2 regions of the Rhizorhabdus sp. P4_G5 genome follow, and region 2 is predicted to be linked to the other one. Evidence: predicted binding sites of a transcription regulator. Region 2 holds the regulator's gene; the other holds the start of a gene.
The links. Region 2 encodes LexA, which represses DNA repair genes until DNA is damaged. Its sites were predicted from a motif close to GTTCCNCNCTTGTTCT; they were not measured.
Positions count from the first base shown of each region.

Region 1: a site for LexA is predicted at 3,433-3,448, ahead of recA (recombinase RecA). Genes of this name have one in related genera too.

Region 1 is NZ_JBFUKB010000001.1:240,237-248,601, reverse strand. It holds gene smpB (SsrA-binding protein SmpB) at 1-76, shown strand, start outside; gene AC1DQK_RS01195 (DUF2062 domain-containing protein) at 76-648, shown strand; gene AC1DQK_RS01190 (hypothetical protein) at 719-892, shown strand; gene AC1DQK_RS01185 (hybrid sensor histidine kinase/response regulator) at 979-3,405, shown strand; gene recA (recombinase RecA) at 3,519-4,592, shown strand; gene AC1DQK_RS01175 (VOC family protein) at 4,696-5,043, shown strand; gene AC1DQK_RS01170 (glutathione S-transferase family protein) at 5,088-5,714, shown strand; gene alaS (alanine--tRNA ligase) at 5,902-8,365, shown strand, end outside.
Region 2 is NZ_JBFUKB010000003.1:366,055-374,419, reverse strand. It holds gene moaC (cyclic pyranopterin monophosphate synthase MoaC) at 1-41, shown strand, start outside; gene AC1DQK_RS06130 (molybdopterin molybdotransferase MoeA) at 41-1,228, shown strand; gene lexA (transcriptional repressor LexA) at 1,285-1,944, shown strand; gene AC1DQK_RS06120 (ComEC/Rec2 family competence protein) at 2,047-4,143, opposite strand; gene gltX (glutamate--tRNA ligase) at 4,329-5,780, shown strand; gene AC1DQK_RS06110 (citrate synthase) at 5,852-7,135, shown strand; gene AC1DQK_RS06105 (sensor histidine kinase) at 7,262-8,365, opposite strand, start outside.

The sequences.
Region 1 (8,365 bases), on a different contig from region 2:
GCACGACAAGCGCGAAACCGAAAAGACCCGCGACTGGAAGCGCGAACAGCAGCGGCTGCTCAGGGACCGCGGCTGATGTTCGACAGCATTGGCAGATGGTGGCGTAAAAACGCTCCGACCCGCGAATCGCTGGAGGAGGTGCGTTGGATGCGGCCGTTCGCCCATCGCGTCCTCGAGCCGAGCCTGTGGCGCTTCACGCGGCGATCGGTGCCGCGCGGCGTAGCGCTGGGCCTGCTGGTCGGCATATTCCTGATGATCCCGGGGCTGCAGATCATCGGCGCTGCTCTGCTGGCGCTGCCATGCCGCGCCAATGTGCCGATCGCGATCGCGATGACCTTCCTCAGCAATCCCGCGACCACGCCCTTCCTGCTCTATCTCTCGCTCGTCGTCGGCAACCGGTTCGTGCACTCGACCGCGGATCTCGGCACGGTTTCGGCGATGATCGATCATGGTGCATCGCTGGCCGAATGGGCGGGCTGGGCAGCCTCGGCGGCGGCACCTGCGCTGATCGCCGGGTTGTTCGTAATCGCCACCGTTTCGGGTGCGATCGGCTATCTGTTGTCGAGTTGTGTGTGGCGGGCGTGGATTTCGCGCAAATGGGCGCTTCGCGAGCGCCACCGCGCCGGACGCGAGACCATCGAGACTTGATACTGACAATGGTGATGATAAGTCAGCTGTCATAGCTGAATGACACACCGATGTCCCATGAAGATATTTTTTGACCGCCCTCAGCTTCGGCTTCGACACCGCCGGCATGGGTAGCCGCCAGCGGCTGCTGACCGACCCGCACTCGCCATCGGTCCAGCGCAGCTGGTTGGTGCGGAATCTCGATCCCTTCAAGGCGGCGGAGAAGATGTATTTGGCACCGGCCGAACGCGTCCGAATCTGGTGATAAGCCGGCCGGATGTTCTGCGTCCGACGGGAAAGGCATCAAGGCGCCGCTTGACGAAGCCGGAACGTCGGGAGAACAAGGCATTCATGTCGAGCAGCTATCCCGCCAGAACCATGTCCCCCCGCCTGGGGCGGCTCGTGCTCAATGCGATGCTGGCCATGCTGACGCTCGTATCATCGGTCGGCATGGCGGGCATGATCTGGGGCGCAACCGACAACCTTCTTGTCGCGGGCCTGTTCATGCTCGCGTTCATCCTGGGCGTCGGCATGATCCTGCTGGTCGCGATGATCCGTTCCCAGATCCATGTGCGGCCGATGCGGCAGACCGATCTTGGGCTGGTGCTGGGCAGCATCGAGGATGCCGATGCCGGCGTTGCCATCACAGGGCCGAATGGCGAGCTGGTCTGCGCGAACCGCCAGTTCGAAACCTGGTTCGGCGGCCTGCCGACTCCGCCTGCGCTGCCGCTGCCGCACGAGGTGCGCATGCAGCTTGCCGCCGCCGCGATAGCGGCGATGCGCGATGGGCGGGCCGATCTCGCCAAGCTCGCCACCGACCGGGGGCTGGTGGATATCATCGTAAGGCGCGCCGGCAACGAGGACAGCCATCTCGTCTGGCGCTTCCACCGTTCGAGCCAGTCGGACAACATGGCGGATATCCTGCGCATATTGGGAAGCGATATCGGTCGGCGGATCGGCAGCGCGGGTCTGATGGGGGCGCTAGTCGATGGCAACGGCATCGGCATCACCGCCAATCGGGTCTTCCTCCAGAGGGCGCTTGGTTCCGCCGATGCGCCGAGCTCGGGCTGGGCCTTTGCCGAACTGTTGCGCAGCGATGGCGATGTGATCCGGCTCGCAGCCGACCCGCCGGGTGGCGATCCGGTCCGCTTGATCCAGATCCCGCTCGACGATCACGGTGCCGTCAACGCCACGCTGTTCCTGCTGCTCGACGAGCTGGGCGGCGGCAACATGGGCGCCGAGGCGCGCAGGGTCGCCACCGGCGATCTCCACGCATTGCTCGGCATGCTGCCGCTCGGTCTCGCGGTAGCAGAGCGGGACGGCCGCGTGCTGTTCATGAACGCGCCATTCCGGCGCGCGGCAGGGCTGGGGCCGGAGTCGACGATCGTCTATCCGGGCGACCTGGTCGTCGAGGAGGACAAGGCGGCGGTTTCCGACGCGGTGCGCCGCTTCTCGGCCGGCCGCGGGTCTGCCAGCGATCTCTCGGTGCGCCTCAAGGAACGGCCCGAGGAGAATGTCTCGCTGACCATCGCGGCGGCCAAGGGACTCGGCAATGCCGCGGTGCTGCTCAGCCTCAAGGACAATAGCGAGGAATCCAAGCTCAAGCGCCAGGTGGCGCAGGCGATGAAGATGCAGGCCGTGGGCCAGCTGGCCGGCGGCGTCGCCCATGACTTCAACAATATCCTGACCGCGATCATCGGCCATTGCGACCTGATGACGATGCGCCACATTCCGGGTGACAGCGACTATGACGATATCCAGCAGATCAAGCACAACTCGAACCGCGCCGCGGCGCTGACCCGCCAGTTGCTCGCCTTCTCGCGCCAGCAGACGCTGCGGCCGCAGATTCTCCAGATACCGGACGTGATCTCCGAGATTTCGAACCTGTTGAAGCGGCTGCTGGGCGAAACCGTCAAGCTGGAGGTCAGCCATGGCCGCAATCTCGGCACGGTGCGGGCCGACCCGGGCCAGCTCGAACAGGTTATCGTCAACCTGGCGGTCAACGCCCGCGACGCCATGCCTGATGGCGGCACGCTGACGATCCAGACCTATGCGATGTCGCAGGCCGACGTGCGGCGTCTCGGCATGGAGATCATGCCGGTCACCGAATATACCGCGATGAAGGTGACCGACACCGGCGGTGGCATTGCGCCGGAGATCATCACCAAGATTTTCGAACCCTTCTTCACGACCAAGGAAGTCGGCAAGGGCACGGGCCTGGGGCTGTCGACCGTATACGGGATCGTCAAACAGACCGGCGGTTTCATCTTCGCCGAGAGCGAGCTGGGGAAGGGCACCAGCTTCGTCATCTATCTGCCGGTGCACGAGGCGCCGGCTTCGGCGGTGGCGCCGCTGGTCAAAGCCAAGGAAGTCAGCACCGAATTATGGGGGACCGGCACCATCCTGCTCGTAGAGGACGAGGCCATGGTGCGCGCGGTGGCGGAGCGCGCCCTGGCGCGCCAGGGCTACAAGATCCTCACGGCCACCAATGGTGAGGAGGGGCTCGAGATCATCGAGAACTCCGAAGAACCGATCGACCTGGTGATCTCCGATGTGGTGATGCCGACGATGGACGGCCCGACCATGGCGCGGGCGGCAAGGGAGAAGCAACCAAATCTGCCGATCATCTTCATGTCTGGTTATGCCGAGGAACAACTGCGCAAGTCGATCGACCTCGACAATATCGGCTTCCTGCCGAAACCCTTCTCGGTCCAGCAGATCGGGCAGGCGGCGCGAGAGGCGCTGGCGGACCACGCCCGGACGGAGGTTGTCAGCTAGGCCGCCTTCGTGGAACAAATCACGAATGTTTATCTCTTGTTCCAGTGGAACATTCCATGTACGAAGATCGTGTTTGAAGCTTTCGATCACGCGATCTACGAGGGAGTTGACCCATGGCGGCACAGTTGAAGCTCATCGGATCCGAAAAGGACGCGGCGAATATGGATAGACAGAAGGCCCTTGAAGCCGCTTTGGCGCAGATAGATCGTGCCTTCGGCAAGGGCTCGGCGATGAAACTCGGATCGCGTGAGGCGATGCAGGTCGAGGCGATCTCCTCCGGCTCGCTGGGGCTGGACATCGCACTCGGCATCGGCGGATTGCCGCGTGGCCGTGTCGTGGAGATTTTCGGCCCCGAAAGCTCGGGCAAGACGACGCTGGCACTGCATGCGATCGCCGAGGCGCAGAAGGGCGGCGGCACCGCCGCGTTCATCGACGCCGAGCATGCGCTGGACCCGGTCTATGCGAAGAAGCTGGGCGTCAACATCGACGAGCTGATCGTGTCGCAGCCCGATACCGGCGAGCAGGCACTCGAGATCGCCGACACGCTGGTGCGCTCCAATGCGATCGACGTGCTGGTGATCGACTCGGTCGCGGCGCTGGTTCCCAGGGCCGAAATCGAGGGCGAGATGGGCGACAGCCATGTCGGTCTGCAGGCCCGTCTGATGAGCCAGGCGCTGCGCAAGATCACCGGCTCGATCAGCCGCTCCAAGTGCCTCGTCATCTTCATCAACCAGATTCGTATGAAGATCGGCGTGATGTATGGTTCGCCGGAAACGACGACCGGCGGCAATGCGCTCAAATTCTACGCTTCGGTCCGGCTCGATATCCGCCGCACCGGCGCGATCAAGGATCGCGATGAGGTCGTCGGCAACGCGACGCGGGTAAAGGTCGTCAAGAACAAGGTCGCGCCGCCGTTCAAGCAGGTCGAGTTCGACATCATGTATGGCGAAGGCGTGTCGAAGGTCGGCGAGCTGATCGATCTCGGCGTCAAGGCGGGGCTGGTCGAAAAATCGGGCGCATGGTTCAGCTATGACTCGGTTCGCATCGGCCAGGGCCGCGAGAATGCCAAGGCCTATTTGCGCGAAAATCCCGAACTGGCCGCAAAGCTCGAATCGGCAATTCGCGGCAATACCGAAACGGTTGGCGATGCGCTGATGGCGGGTCCGGCCGAAGACGACGACATCTGATCCGACGGGGCTTTCCCCGTTCGTGTCGAGCGAGGTCGAGGCACGGTGCGCAGACCCACGTCCCACGACTTCGCTCGGGACGAACGGACGGGAAGATCGGATGATGGCGGCGCGTCTGAACTATATCGAACTGCCAGTCGGGAACACTGCCGGCAGCAAGGCCTTTTTCGAACAGGCATTCGGCTGGTCGTTGACCGCCTTCGGCCCGGATTACGCCGCGACGATCGGGCAGGGTTGCGACATCGGCCTCAACGGTGACCCCGCCGAGGCAAGCAAGGCTCCGCTGGCGGTGATCGAAGTCGACGATCTCGAAGCCGCCCAGCTGGCGGTGGAGACTGCGGGCGGTGTGGTCGTGCGGCCTATCTTCGCCTTTCCCGGCGGCCGCCGCTTTCACTTCCTTGAACCGTCGGGTATCGAACTTGCCGTCTACGTGAACGAGCCGGCCGACTGACAGCGGCCCGCCCCTCGCAGCGGAGCCGCCCCATGACCAAGACAATCCCGATCATCGTCCACCATCTCGAAAACTCACGCTCGCAGCGGGTGCTCTGGCTGCTCGAGGAACTTAGCCTGCCTTATGCGGTCCGCCGCTACGCGCGCGATCCGAAGACGATGCTGGCGCCCCCCGAGTTGCGCAAGGTTCATCCGCTCGGAAAATCTCCCGTTATCGAACATGACGGCCGCATCGTCGCCGAAACGGCCACCATTGTCGAATATCTCGTCGCGCTGGCCGGCGGGGATTTCGGTCCGCCTCAGGATGGGAACGGCGCGCTGCGCTGGCGCTATTTCCTCGATTATGCCGAGGGTTCGCTGATGCCGCCGCTGCTGCTCCGCCTGGTGATCGACAAGATGGGACCGTTCGGATGGGTCGCGAAGCGGACCGTCACCAACATGGCGATGGTGCAGATCGACTATGTCGAGGCCGAGCTCAGCCAGCGCCCATGGTTTGCGGGCAATGAGATCAGCGCCGCGGACGTCATGATGAGCTTTCCGCTCGAAGCGGCCCGCGAGCGGCTGAAGCTCGACGGCAAGCGGCCGACGATCACCGAATGGCTCGACCGTATCCACGCGCGGCCGGCCTATCGCGCTGCATTGGAGAAGGGCGGGGCCTATGCCTATGCCTGATGCCGTGGCCTGTTTGACGTGAGGGAATATGGCTGCCGCGACCAATGTCGCGCGCGCCGCTGCCCGATCGGCCTGCGTCAAGGCTTATGCAGACCAGATCGCGCATTTTTCCGCAGCAGAGTGATCAACCTTCGACTACTCCGCCGAACCGCTTGAGAACCGGTCGCGCGTCGCCTAAGTCCCACCCATGACATCGACCAACGACATCCGCCGCTCCTTCCTGGATCATTTCGCGCGCGAAGGCCATGCGCCGGTGCCGTCGGCGCCATTGGTGCCGCACAATGATCCGACGCTGATGTTCGTCAATGCGGGCATGGTGCCGTTCAAGAATGTCTTCACCGGGCTCGAAACCCGGCCCTATTCGACCGCGACGTCGTCCCAGAAATGCGTGCGTGCCGGCGGCAAGCACAATGATCTCGACAATGTAGGCTATACCGCCCGGCATCATACCTTCTTCGAAATGCTCGGCAATTTCTCCTTCGGTGACTATTTCAAGGAACGCGCGATCAGCCTCGCCTGGAGCCTGATCACCGGCACCTGGGGAATATCGCCCGACCGGCTGACCGTCACCGTCTATCATAGCGACGACGAGGCGTTCGATCTCTGGAAGAAGATTGGCATGCCCGAGAGCCGGATCATCCGCATCGCCACCTCCGACAATTTCTGGTCGATGGGCGATACCGGCCCGTGCGGACCCTGTTCCGAGATTTTCTACGATCATGGCGAGCATATTCCCGGCGGCCCCCCGGGTAGTCCGGATGAGGATGGGGATCGCTTCGTCGAGATCTGGAACCTCGTGTTCATGCAATATGAACAGGTCGACAAGGACAGCCGGATCAACCTGCCCAGGCCCTCGATCGACACCGGAATGGGGCTCGAGCGCATCGCCGCGGTGCTGCAGGGCGTTCACGACAATTACGACACCGACACCTTCAAGGCGCTGATCGCTGCCTCGGGCGAGTTCACCAGGACCGCGACGGACGGGGCGAACAAGGCGTCGCATCGGGTGATCGCCGACCATCTGAGGGCTTCCGGCTTTCTCGTGGCCGACGGCGTGCTGCCCGCCAATGAGGGCCGCGGCTATGTGCTGCGCCGGATCATGCGCCGGGCGATGCGCCATGCCCATCTTCTGGGCGCCGCCGACCCGCTGATGCACCGCCTGGTACCCAGCCTGGTCGCCGAGATGGGTGCCGCCTATCCGGAACTGGTTCGCGCGCAGCCGCTGATCGAGGAAACGCTGAAGCTCGAGGAGACGCGCTTCCGCCAGACGCTGGCCAATGGCCTGCGTCTGCTCGACGAGGCGACCGGCTCGATGAAATCGGGCGACGTCCTGCCCGGAGCCGTCGCGTTCAAGCTCTACGATACCTTCGGCTTCCCCTACGACCTGACCGAGGATGCGTTGCGCGCCCAGGATCTCGGCGTAGACCGCGCCGGTTTCGACGCTGCCATGGCCGAACAGAAGGCCGCGGCCCGTGCCGCCTGGAAGGGATCGGGCGACAAGGCCTCCGAAGAGATCTGGTTCGACATAGCCGAGGAACATGGCGGCACCGAGTTTACCGGCTATGTGAGCGAGGAAGGCGAGGGCCAGCTGCTCGCGATCGTCCGCGACGGCAAGCGCGTCGATGCCGCCGCGGCCGGCGACGAGGTGACGCTGATCACCAACCAGACGCCTTTCTATGGCGAGAGCGGCGGCCAGATGGGCGATGCCGGCCGCATCACCGGCGACAACGGGCTGGATATCGAGGTCAGCGACACAACCAAGCCGCTCGGCCGCCTCCACGCCCACAAGGCTCGCATCCTCAGTGGTTCGGTGAAGCTCGGCGACACGCTCCATCTAAGCGTCGACGGGGTACGTCGCTCCCAGATCCGCGCCAACCACAGCGCGACGCACCTGCTGCACGCGGCATTGCGCCACCGTCTCGGCGGCCATGTCACCCAGAAGGGCAGCCTCGTCGCGGCCGACCGGTTCCGCTTCGATTTCTCGCATCCCAAGGCGCTGACTGCCGAGGACATCGCCGCGGTCGAGGCGGAGGTGAACCGGCATATCCGCGAGAATGATGAGGTGTCGACGCGACTGATGACGCCCGATGCGGCCATCGAAGCCGGGGCGATGGCGCTGTTCGGCGAGAAATATGGCGACGAGGTCCGCGTTCTCTCGATGGGCCGCGCCAATGACGGCACCTATTCCGTCGAGCTGTGCGGCGGCACCCATGTCTCGGCGCTGGGCGATATCGCGCTGTTCAAGATCATCTCGGAGAGCGCGGTATCGAGCGGCGTTCGCCGCATCGAAGCCCTGACGGGCGAAGCCGCGCGGCTTTGGCTGACCCATCGCGACGAGCGGCTGCGCGAAGCCGCCGCAGCGCTGAAGACCTCGCCCGACGAGGTGCCGGCGCGGATCGCCGCGCTGGTCGAGGAGCGCCGCAAGCTGGAGCGCGAGCTGGCCGACGCGAAGAAGGCGCTGGCGCTGGGCGGCGGCGCGGCCAGGGCCGATGCGGCCGGTCCGGAAGACGTCGCGGGTGTGAAGTTCCTGGCGCAGATCGTCGAGGGGCTCGATCCCAAGGGACTGCGCGGCCTGGTCGACGAGGCGAAGTCGGCGCTCGGTTCGGGCGTGTCGATGATCGTCGCCGTCAACGATGGCCGCGCGAGCGTGG
Region 2 (8,365 bases):
TGTCCAAGACCGGCGGTAAGTCGGGCGACTGGACGGCCTGATGACGCTGATTCCCGTTGCCGAGGCGCAGGCGCGGATGATGGCGCTCAGGCCGCCGCTGCCGATCGAAACGGTGCCGCTGGTCCAGGCGAACGGACGCCATGCCGCCGTCGATGTCGTCGCCGCCCGCACCCAGCCCGCGCTCGATCTGTCGGCGATGGACGGCTATGCGATCCGCTTCGCCGAGCGGCCCGGGCCCTGGACCGTCATTGGCGAAAGCGCGGCGGGCGGCGGCCTGGATCGTGCGCTCGCAGCTGGCGAGGCCGCGCGGATCTTCACCGGAGCGCCAGTGCCCGAAGGGGCCGACGCGATCCTCGTCCAGGAAGAAGCGGCGCGCGACGGCGACCGCCTGATGATGGCGGGCGAAGGACCGCGCGGGCCCGGCGCGCATATCCGCCGCGCCGGCAGCGATTTCGCGCAGGGGGACACGCTCATCGCTGCTGGCACGGCCATCGGCGCGGCGGCGATCGCGCTTGCCGTCAGCGGTGGCCATGGCGCGCTCGCAATTCGCCGGCGCCCGCGCATCTCCATTCTCTCGACCGGCAACGAACTGGTGCGGCCGGGCGTGCCGACCAGCGGCGCGCTGCTGCCCGCTTCCAACGGACCGATGCTGGCGGCCATGCTGGCGGGGCCGACCTGCATCGTCACCGATCACGGCATCGTCCGCGACGATCTCGACGCAATCGCTGCGGCCTTCTCCGCTTTGGCCGACCAGGCCAATATCATCGTCACCACGGGCGGTGCGTCGGTCGGCGATCATGATCTCGTCCTGCCCGCCCTGCAGAAGGCCGGCGCGCGCATCGATTTCTGGAAGGTCGCGCTGAAGCCCGGCAAGCCGGTGATGATCGGCACGCTCGGCGAAGCGATCGTGCTGGGGCTGCCCGGCAATCCGGTCTCGGCCTTCGTCACCGCCACCCTGTTCCTGAAGCCCCTCGTCGCCCACCTGCTGGGCGCGCGCAGTCCTGTCCCGGCGCCTATGCTCGCCCGGCTCGGAGCGGCGCTCCCGGCGACCGGCAACCGCGCCGAATATCTGCGCGGCCGCTGGAGCGAAGGTCGGGCGGTTCCGGTCATCAGCCAGGACAGCGCCGGCCTCGTGGCCCTGGTGCAAGCGGAAATGCTGATCGTGCGGCCGCCCAAGTCCGCGGCGCTCGAGCCGGGCGCGGATATCGAGATCATTCCACTCGCTTGACAGATTCGCGCCGGTTGCCTAAATGTTCTCCGTCCGTTCTAGACGAGGGCATTGCCATGCTGACGCGCAAGCAACATGAACTTCTCCTATTCATCCACGACCGGCTGATCGAGACCGGCGTGTCGCCCTCGTTCGAGGAGATGAAGGATGCGCTGGACCTCAAGTCCAAATCGGGCGTCCACCGGCTGATCAGCGCGCTCGAGGAGCGCAACTTCATACGCCGGCTGCCGAACCGCGCGCGCGCGCTCGAAGTGCTGCGTATGCCCGACATGATCGCCAAGGCTCCGGCCGCACCATCGAAGGCTCCGCCGGTCGTGCCGCAGGCAGCGAACGAGAATGTGCTGGAAATCCCGCTGCACGGCCGCATCGCCGCCGGTTTGCCGATCGAGGCGCTCGAGGGCCAAAGCACCTTGTCGGTGCCTGCGGCGCTGCTCGGCCCAGGCGAACATTATGCGCTCGAAGTCTCCGGCGATTCGATGGTCGAAGCCGGTATTCTCGACGGCGACTATGCCCTGATCCGCAAGGCCGAGACGGCGCGCGACGGCGACATCATCGTGGCCCTGATCGCCGACAGCGAAGCGACGCTCAAATATTTCCGCAAGGAAGGCGCGATGATCCGGCTCGACCCGGCGAACCGCGCTTATGACCCGCAACGCTACAAGCCGGACCAGGTCCGTGTGCAGGGCAAGCTTGCGGGATTGCTGCGGCGCTACTGACAAGCCGAACGTCATCCTGCACTTGTTTCAGGATCCACATGTCGGCTCGGGATCGTTCCCGTGTCGGGAAGTGGATGCTGAAATAAATTCAGCATAGCGACATCAAGGACGAGCAGGCGATCCGGGCCGGAACACGGACCAGGGATGGCGACCGACCGACCCGGCCACGGTTTCGACGACGCCGCGCTCCAGATCGATCGACAGACCCCCGCTGCGCGCCAGTAACGGCCGGTCGATGACGATCCAGCGCGGGCGGCACGAACGCGGCATCCGCCGGTCGCTTATGACAATGTCGGCGCGCGCGCAGGCACGGTTCATCCGGGCGATGTCGACCAGATAGGGGCTCCGGGTCGCGAGCAGCGTCCACGCGCGGCTGCCGCGCCGGAGCTGCGCCTCGCACAGGTCCGCGGAGCAGCGCGCCGCCTGGAGCGCATCGATCGGCACCGGCTCGCCATCGACCCCGGCCGCCTCGCTGAGCACGTCACGGATATAATCGCCGGCACGATCCCGCAGCAACGCCACCCGTCCGTCCGCCAGCACCACGGCAACATGCCGGCCGTCGCCCGTCACCAGCAGGTCCGGCACCGGGGACTGCAGCGCCCAGACGGCACCGATCACCAGCGGCACGGTGCCCCAGCGCCGCATCTTCGTCCGCCACAGCGCGATCCACAGCCCGCCCGCGATCATCAGCGCGAAGGCGCCCCACGCCATGCTCGGCAGCATCGCCACCGCACCCGGCGCGTCGCCGACCCGATGGGCGATCCAGAGCAGCAGCGCGAGCGCCTTCGACACCAGCCACCAGAAGGGCGCACCCAGGCCAGCAATGTCGAGCAGCAGCGCCACCGCCTCGAGCGGCATGATGACGAAGGTGGTCAGTGGAATCGCGACGATGTTGGCGGCGGCGCCATAGAGACCCGATTTGTGGAAGTGAAACAGCGCGATCGGCGCCAGCGCCGCCTCGATCACCACCCCCGAGAGCAGCAGCACCGCCAGCGAGCGCCCGAGCCGAGCCGCCCAGTGCTCGTCCCGCCCAGCCGAGAAGGATACCACTTTGGGATGTTCCAGGAAGGCGATCAGCGCGGTGACGGCCGCGAAGCTCAGTTGGAAGCTCGGCCCCGCGAGCGCTTCCGGCCACAGCAGCAGCACGATCAGGGCCCCCGTCGCGACCAGCCGCAGCGTGATCGCCTCTCGCCCCATGGCAATGCCGGCCAGCACGAGCAGCGCGGCGACGCACGAGCGGATCGTCGGCACCTGCGCGCCCGACAACAGGGTATAGCCGATCCCCGCCAGCGCGCCGGCGCCGGCCGCGACCAGCAACAGCGGCGCGTGCAGCGCCAGCCGGGGGCTCAGCGCGAACAGCCGCAGGGTAAGCAGCATCACGCCGCCGACCACCGCCGAGACGTGCAGCCCCGACACCGACAGCAGATGGGCCAGCCCGGATCGCCGGATCGCCTCCGCGTCTTCCTCGCCGATCGCCCCCTGGTCCCCGGTGGCGAAGGATGCGGCGATGCCACCTGCGCTGGCGCCGGTGACCCGCTGTTCGATATGCGCCGATAGCCGCGCCCGGCGGTCGGCAAGCCAGGTTGAAAAGCCGCCGCCGCCCGCGCCGGCATCGATCTTCGGCGGATCGAGCGCCTTTCCCCCGGCGCCGATGCCGAGGAACCAGGCGGTGCGGGCATAGTCATAGCCGCCGGGCACCGCCGCGGGTGCAGGCGGCATCAGCCGCGCGCGCACTGCGATATGCGCGCCGCCGGGTACCAGGGCGGGCAGGTCGGCCTGATCAACATTCAGCCTGATGCGCGGCGGCAGCAGGCCCGGATCGGTCGCTATCGTCAGCCGGACCAGCTCGCGCGCCGGAAGCCGCTCGACCGTCTCGATCCGTCCCGTGACCATCGCCACCAGCGGTCGATCGATCCGCGGCGCCGCCACCCAGTCGGCCCGCGACCATATCACCACCATGCCGATGAGCGCCGCCAATCCGGTTACCAGCACGGCACGGCCGATCCTGCGCTCGACGCCGGTCGCGACGCCGGCCAGCGCCACGCCCGCGAGCGCCGCCATGCCAGCCAGCCAGGCCAAGCGGTCAGGCAGCACCAGCCACAGCGCGATCCCGCCGGCGAGCATGACCGGCACCCACAAGCCAAGCTGGTCGCGCTCCATTTCGAGCGCACGCTCGACCCGATCTAGCATCCGCGCCATGGCCGCCCGGCCGCCCGTTGGAAGAGGCGGAGCCGCTACGCTAGGTGCGCGATCGAGCATCGACCACCCCGCTCTGATCATGGCCGGCCGCTCCCGACTCGCCGGCCAATTTGACCGGAGCCGAAAATGCTATACGGGGCGCCTCGACTTCGCTGGCCATCGTGCCGATCTTGGAGAAAGCGCGCGTGGGCGCAAGCACCGAAAATCAGACCCCCAAAGCCGAGGTCGTCACCCGCTTCGCGCCATCTCCGACCGGATATCTACATATCGGCGGTGCGCGAACCGCGTTGTTCAACTGGCTGTTCGCCCGCCATCATGGCGGCAAGTTCCTGCTTCGCATCGAGGATACCGATCGGGCCCGGTCGACGCAGCCCGCGATCGACGCCATCCTCGACGGCATGAACTGGCTCGACCTCGGCTGGGACGGGGATGCCGTCTACCAGTTCGCGCGCGCCGATCGCCACGCCGCGGTGGCGCAGCAGCTGCTCGAAAAGGGGCACGCCTATCGCTGCTATGCGACCTCCGAGGAACTGGCCGAGCTGCGTGAACAGCAGCGTGCCGCCAGGCAGCCACTGCGCTATGATGGCCGCTGGCGCGATCGCGACCCTGCAGAAGCGCCAGCCGGCACGCCCTTCGTCGTCCGCCTCAAGGCGCCGCGCGAAGGCGAGGTGACGATCGAGGATCTCGTGCAGGGACCGGTGACCGTCCAGAATGCCGAGCTCGACGACATGATCCTGCTCCGCTCCGACGGCAGCCCGACCTATATGCTCGCCGTCGTCGTCGACGATCATGACATGGGTGTCACCCATGTCATCCGTGGCGACGATCACCTCAACAACGCCTTCCGGCAGCTGGCGATGATTCGCGCACTGAATGAAATCTCGGGCGGCTGGCCCGATCCCATCTACGCCCATATCCCGCTGATCCACGGCGCGGATGGCGCGAAGCTGTCCAAGCGCCATGGTGCGCTCGGGGTCGATGCCTATCGCGACGAGATGGGAATGCTGCCGGAAGCGGTGAACAATTATCTGCTCCGGCTGGGCTGGGGCCATGGCGACGACGAGATCATCGACCGCGAGCAGGCGATACGCTGGTTCAGCCTGGATGGCGTCGGACGCTCACCGTCCCGGTTCGATTTCAAGAAGCTGGAGAACCTCAACGGCCATTATATCCGCGAAGCCGCCGATGCCCGCCTGGCCGACCTGATCGCGCCCGGAGTCGCGGCGCAACTGGGCCGCGATTTCGGCCCGGAAGACCATGAACTACTGCTTCGCAGCATTCCTTTCCTGAAGGTAAGGGCTAAGGATCTCAATGAGTTGAAGGAGGGAGCAACCTTTCTGTTTCGCACCCGCCCGCTCGATATGGACGAGAAGGCCGCATCGCTGCTAGACGAACCGGGCAAGGCGCTGCTGGCGCAGGCCCGCGACGCCCTTGCAGCCACTGCCGACTGGTCGGCGCCCGCGCTCGAGGCGGCGGTCCGGACGGTGGCGGAAAACGGGGGGATCGGCCTCGGCAAGGTTGCGCAACCGCTGCGGGCGGCGCTGACCGGCCGCACCACCTCTCCGGGTATTTTCGATGTGCTGGCGCTGCTCGGCCGCGACGAGAGCCTGGGGCGGCTGGACGATCGACTGGGTTAGAGCGGGTGAAAGCATACAGGACGAGGACCGAGCCGGCCTGCCGGTGAAGGGGCGAACCAGGAGGAGTGAAGATGGCGGACAAAGTTAAGGTGGAGTTCGACGGCAAGGCGTCGGAATATCCCGTCATGTCGGGCACGGTCGGCCCCGACGTCATCGACATCCGCAAGCTTTATGCGGCGACCGGCGCCTTCACCTACGATCCCGGCTTCACTTCGACCGCCTCCTGCCAGTCGGCGCTGACCTATATCGACGGCGACGCTGGCATATTGCTCCACCGTGGCTATCCGATCGACCAGCTCGCCGAGCAGTCGAGCTTCATGGAAGTGTCCTACCTGCTGCTCAACGGTGAGTTGCCGAGCCGCGAAGAGCTGGACAAGTTCACCTACACTATCAGCCGCCACACCATGCTGCACGAGCAGCTCGCGACCTTCTATCGCGGCTTCCGGCGCGATGCGCATCCGATGTCGATCATGTGCGGCGTGGTCGGCGCATTGTCCGCCTTCTATCACGACTCGACCGACATCACCGACCCGAAACAGCGGATGATCGCTTCGCACCGCCTGATCGCCAAGATGCCGACAATCGCGGCCATGGCGTATAAATATGCGGTCGGGCAGCCCTTCCTCTATCCGCGCAACGATCTGAGCTACACCGGGAACTTCCTGCGCATGACCTTCGGCGTTCCCGCCGAGGAATATGAGATCGATCCGGTGATCGAGTCGGCGATGGACAAGATCTTCATTCTCCATGCCGATCACGAGCAGAATGCGTCGACCTCGACCGTCCGCCTCGCGGGATCGTCGGGCGCCAACCCGTTCGCCTGCATCGCCGCCGGCATCGCCTGCCTGTGGGGTCCGGCGCATGGAGGCGCCAACGAAGCGGCGCTCAACATGCTGCGCGAGATCGGCACGCCCGATCGCATTCCGGAATATATCGCCCGCGCCAAGAACAAGGACGATCCGTTCCGGCTGATGGGCTTCGGCCACCGCGTCTACAAGAATTTCGATCCACGCGCGAAGGTGCTCGGCAAGGCCGCCACCGAAGTGCTCGACAAGCTCGGGATCAGCGATCCGGTGCTCGATACCGCGCGCGAACTCGAGCGGATCGCGCTCTCCGACCAATATTTCATCGACAAGAAGCTCTATCCCAATGTCGACTTCTATTCGGGCGTGATCCTGTCGGCGATCGGCTTCCCGACGACGATGTTCACCGTCCTGTTCGCTCTTGCCCGCACAGTCGGCTGGGTGGCGCAGTGGAACGAGATGATCTCCGATCCGGAACAGAAGATCGGCCGCCCCCGCCAGCTCTATATGGGCCCGGACCAGCGGGATTATGTGCCGGTCAGCCAGCGCTGACGAGGCGATAGCCGCAAGCATCGAGGGCGGGACGAAAGTCCCGCCTTTTTGCGCTAAACCATTGACAGAACATGATTCACGGTTTCGGCGGAAGCGCCACGCGCTTCCACCTCAAACGATCATGCTCTAGACGCCCGGCCGGTCGAAGGCAGCTGCCACCGGTAGCGTGAGGACGAATCGCGCGCCCCGCCCCGGCGCGCTGTCGACGCCGAGATCCCCGCCCATCGCGCGCGCCAGGCGACGCGAGATGTACAGGCCCAGGCCGCTGCCGCTGCCGTCGCGCAGTCCCAGCCGCTCGAAGCGATCGAAAATCTTTCCCTGGTCCTGCTCGGCGATGCCGCGGCCGTCGTCCGCCACCACAACGGCGGCGATGTCGCCTTCGCGCTCGCAGCGTATCCACACCGTCCCGTCGGCGGGCGAATGCCGGATCGCATTGCTGAGCAGGTTGATCAGCACCTGCAGAATACGCCGGAAGTCGCCGCTGGCCATCACGGGCTGCGCCGGCGCGGCGGCGTCGATCCGGACATGGTGATTGGCTGCGCGCACGCCGAGCAGGCCGGCGGCGCGCAGCGCCGTGTCGGCCAGGTCGACGACGTCCGCCTCCGGGCGGAAGTCCGGCCGCTCGATGGTCTGCAGGTCGACCAGGTCCTCGACCAGCGCCAGCAGGTGGCGGCCGGCGCCGGCGATATCCTCCGCATAGGCGGTATAATCGTGCCGCACCGGCCCGTCGCCGCGATCCTGGATGGCGTCGGCGTTGGCGATGATCCGGTCGAGCGGCTCGCGCATGGCCCGGCCCAGCTGAGTACCGAATGCCTCGTCGAACAGGATGAAGTCGGCACCATGGCCCGCGCCGGAGGGATCGGGCGACCGGCGGCTGACCAGCAGTTGATAGCCGGCCAGCCCGCCTAGCCCGTCGACCAGCGGCACCCCTGCGACGCACACCGGGATGCCCGCGCCAACCAGCAGGACGGCGCCATCGTCCTCGAACCGTTCATGAACTCGCGCCGCACCGGCGATGCGGCTGCCGCCGGCTTCGTCGCGACTCAATGCGAACAGCAGGTCGATCGGCTGGCCGAGAGCGCCCGGCATTCCGACCGGCGGCTGGGTGACCCGGAGCATCGTGTCCGTCTCGAAGATCCAGTCCGCGCCCGCTCGGCTGAAGTCGCGCCAACGCACCGCCTCCAGCCCCGGCTGCGGCTGGCTCGGGGCCACGTCCTGCCAGCCGGTGAT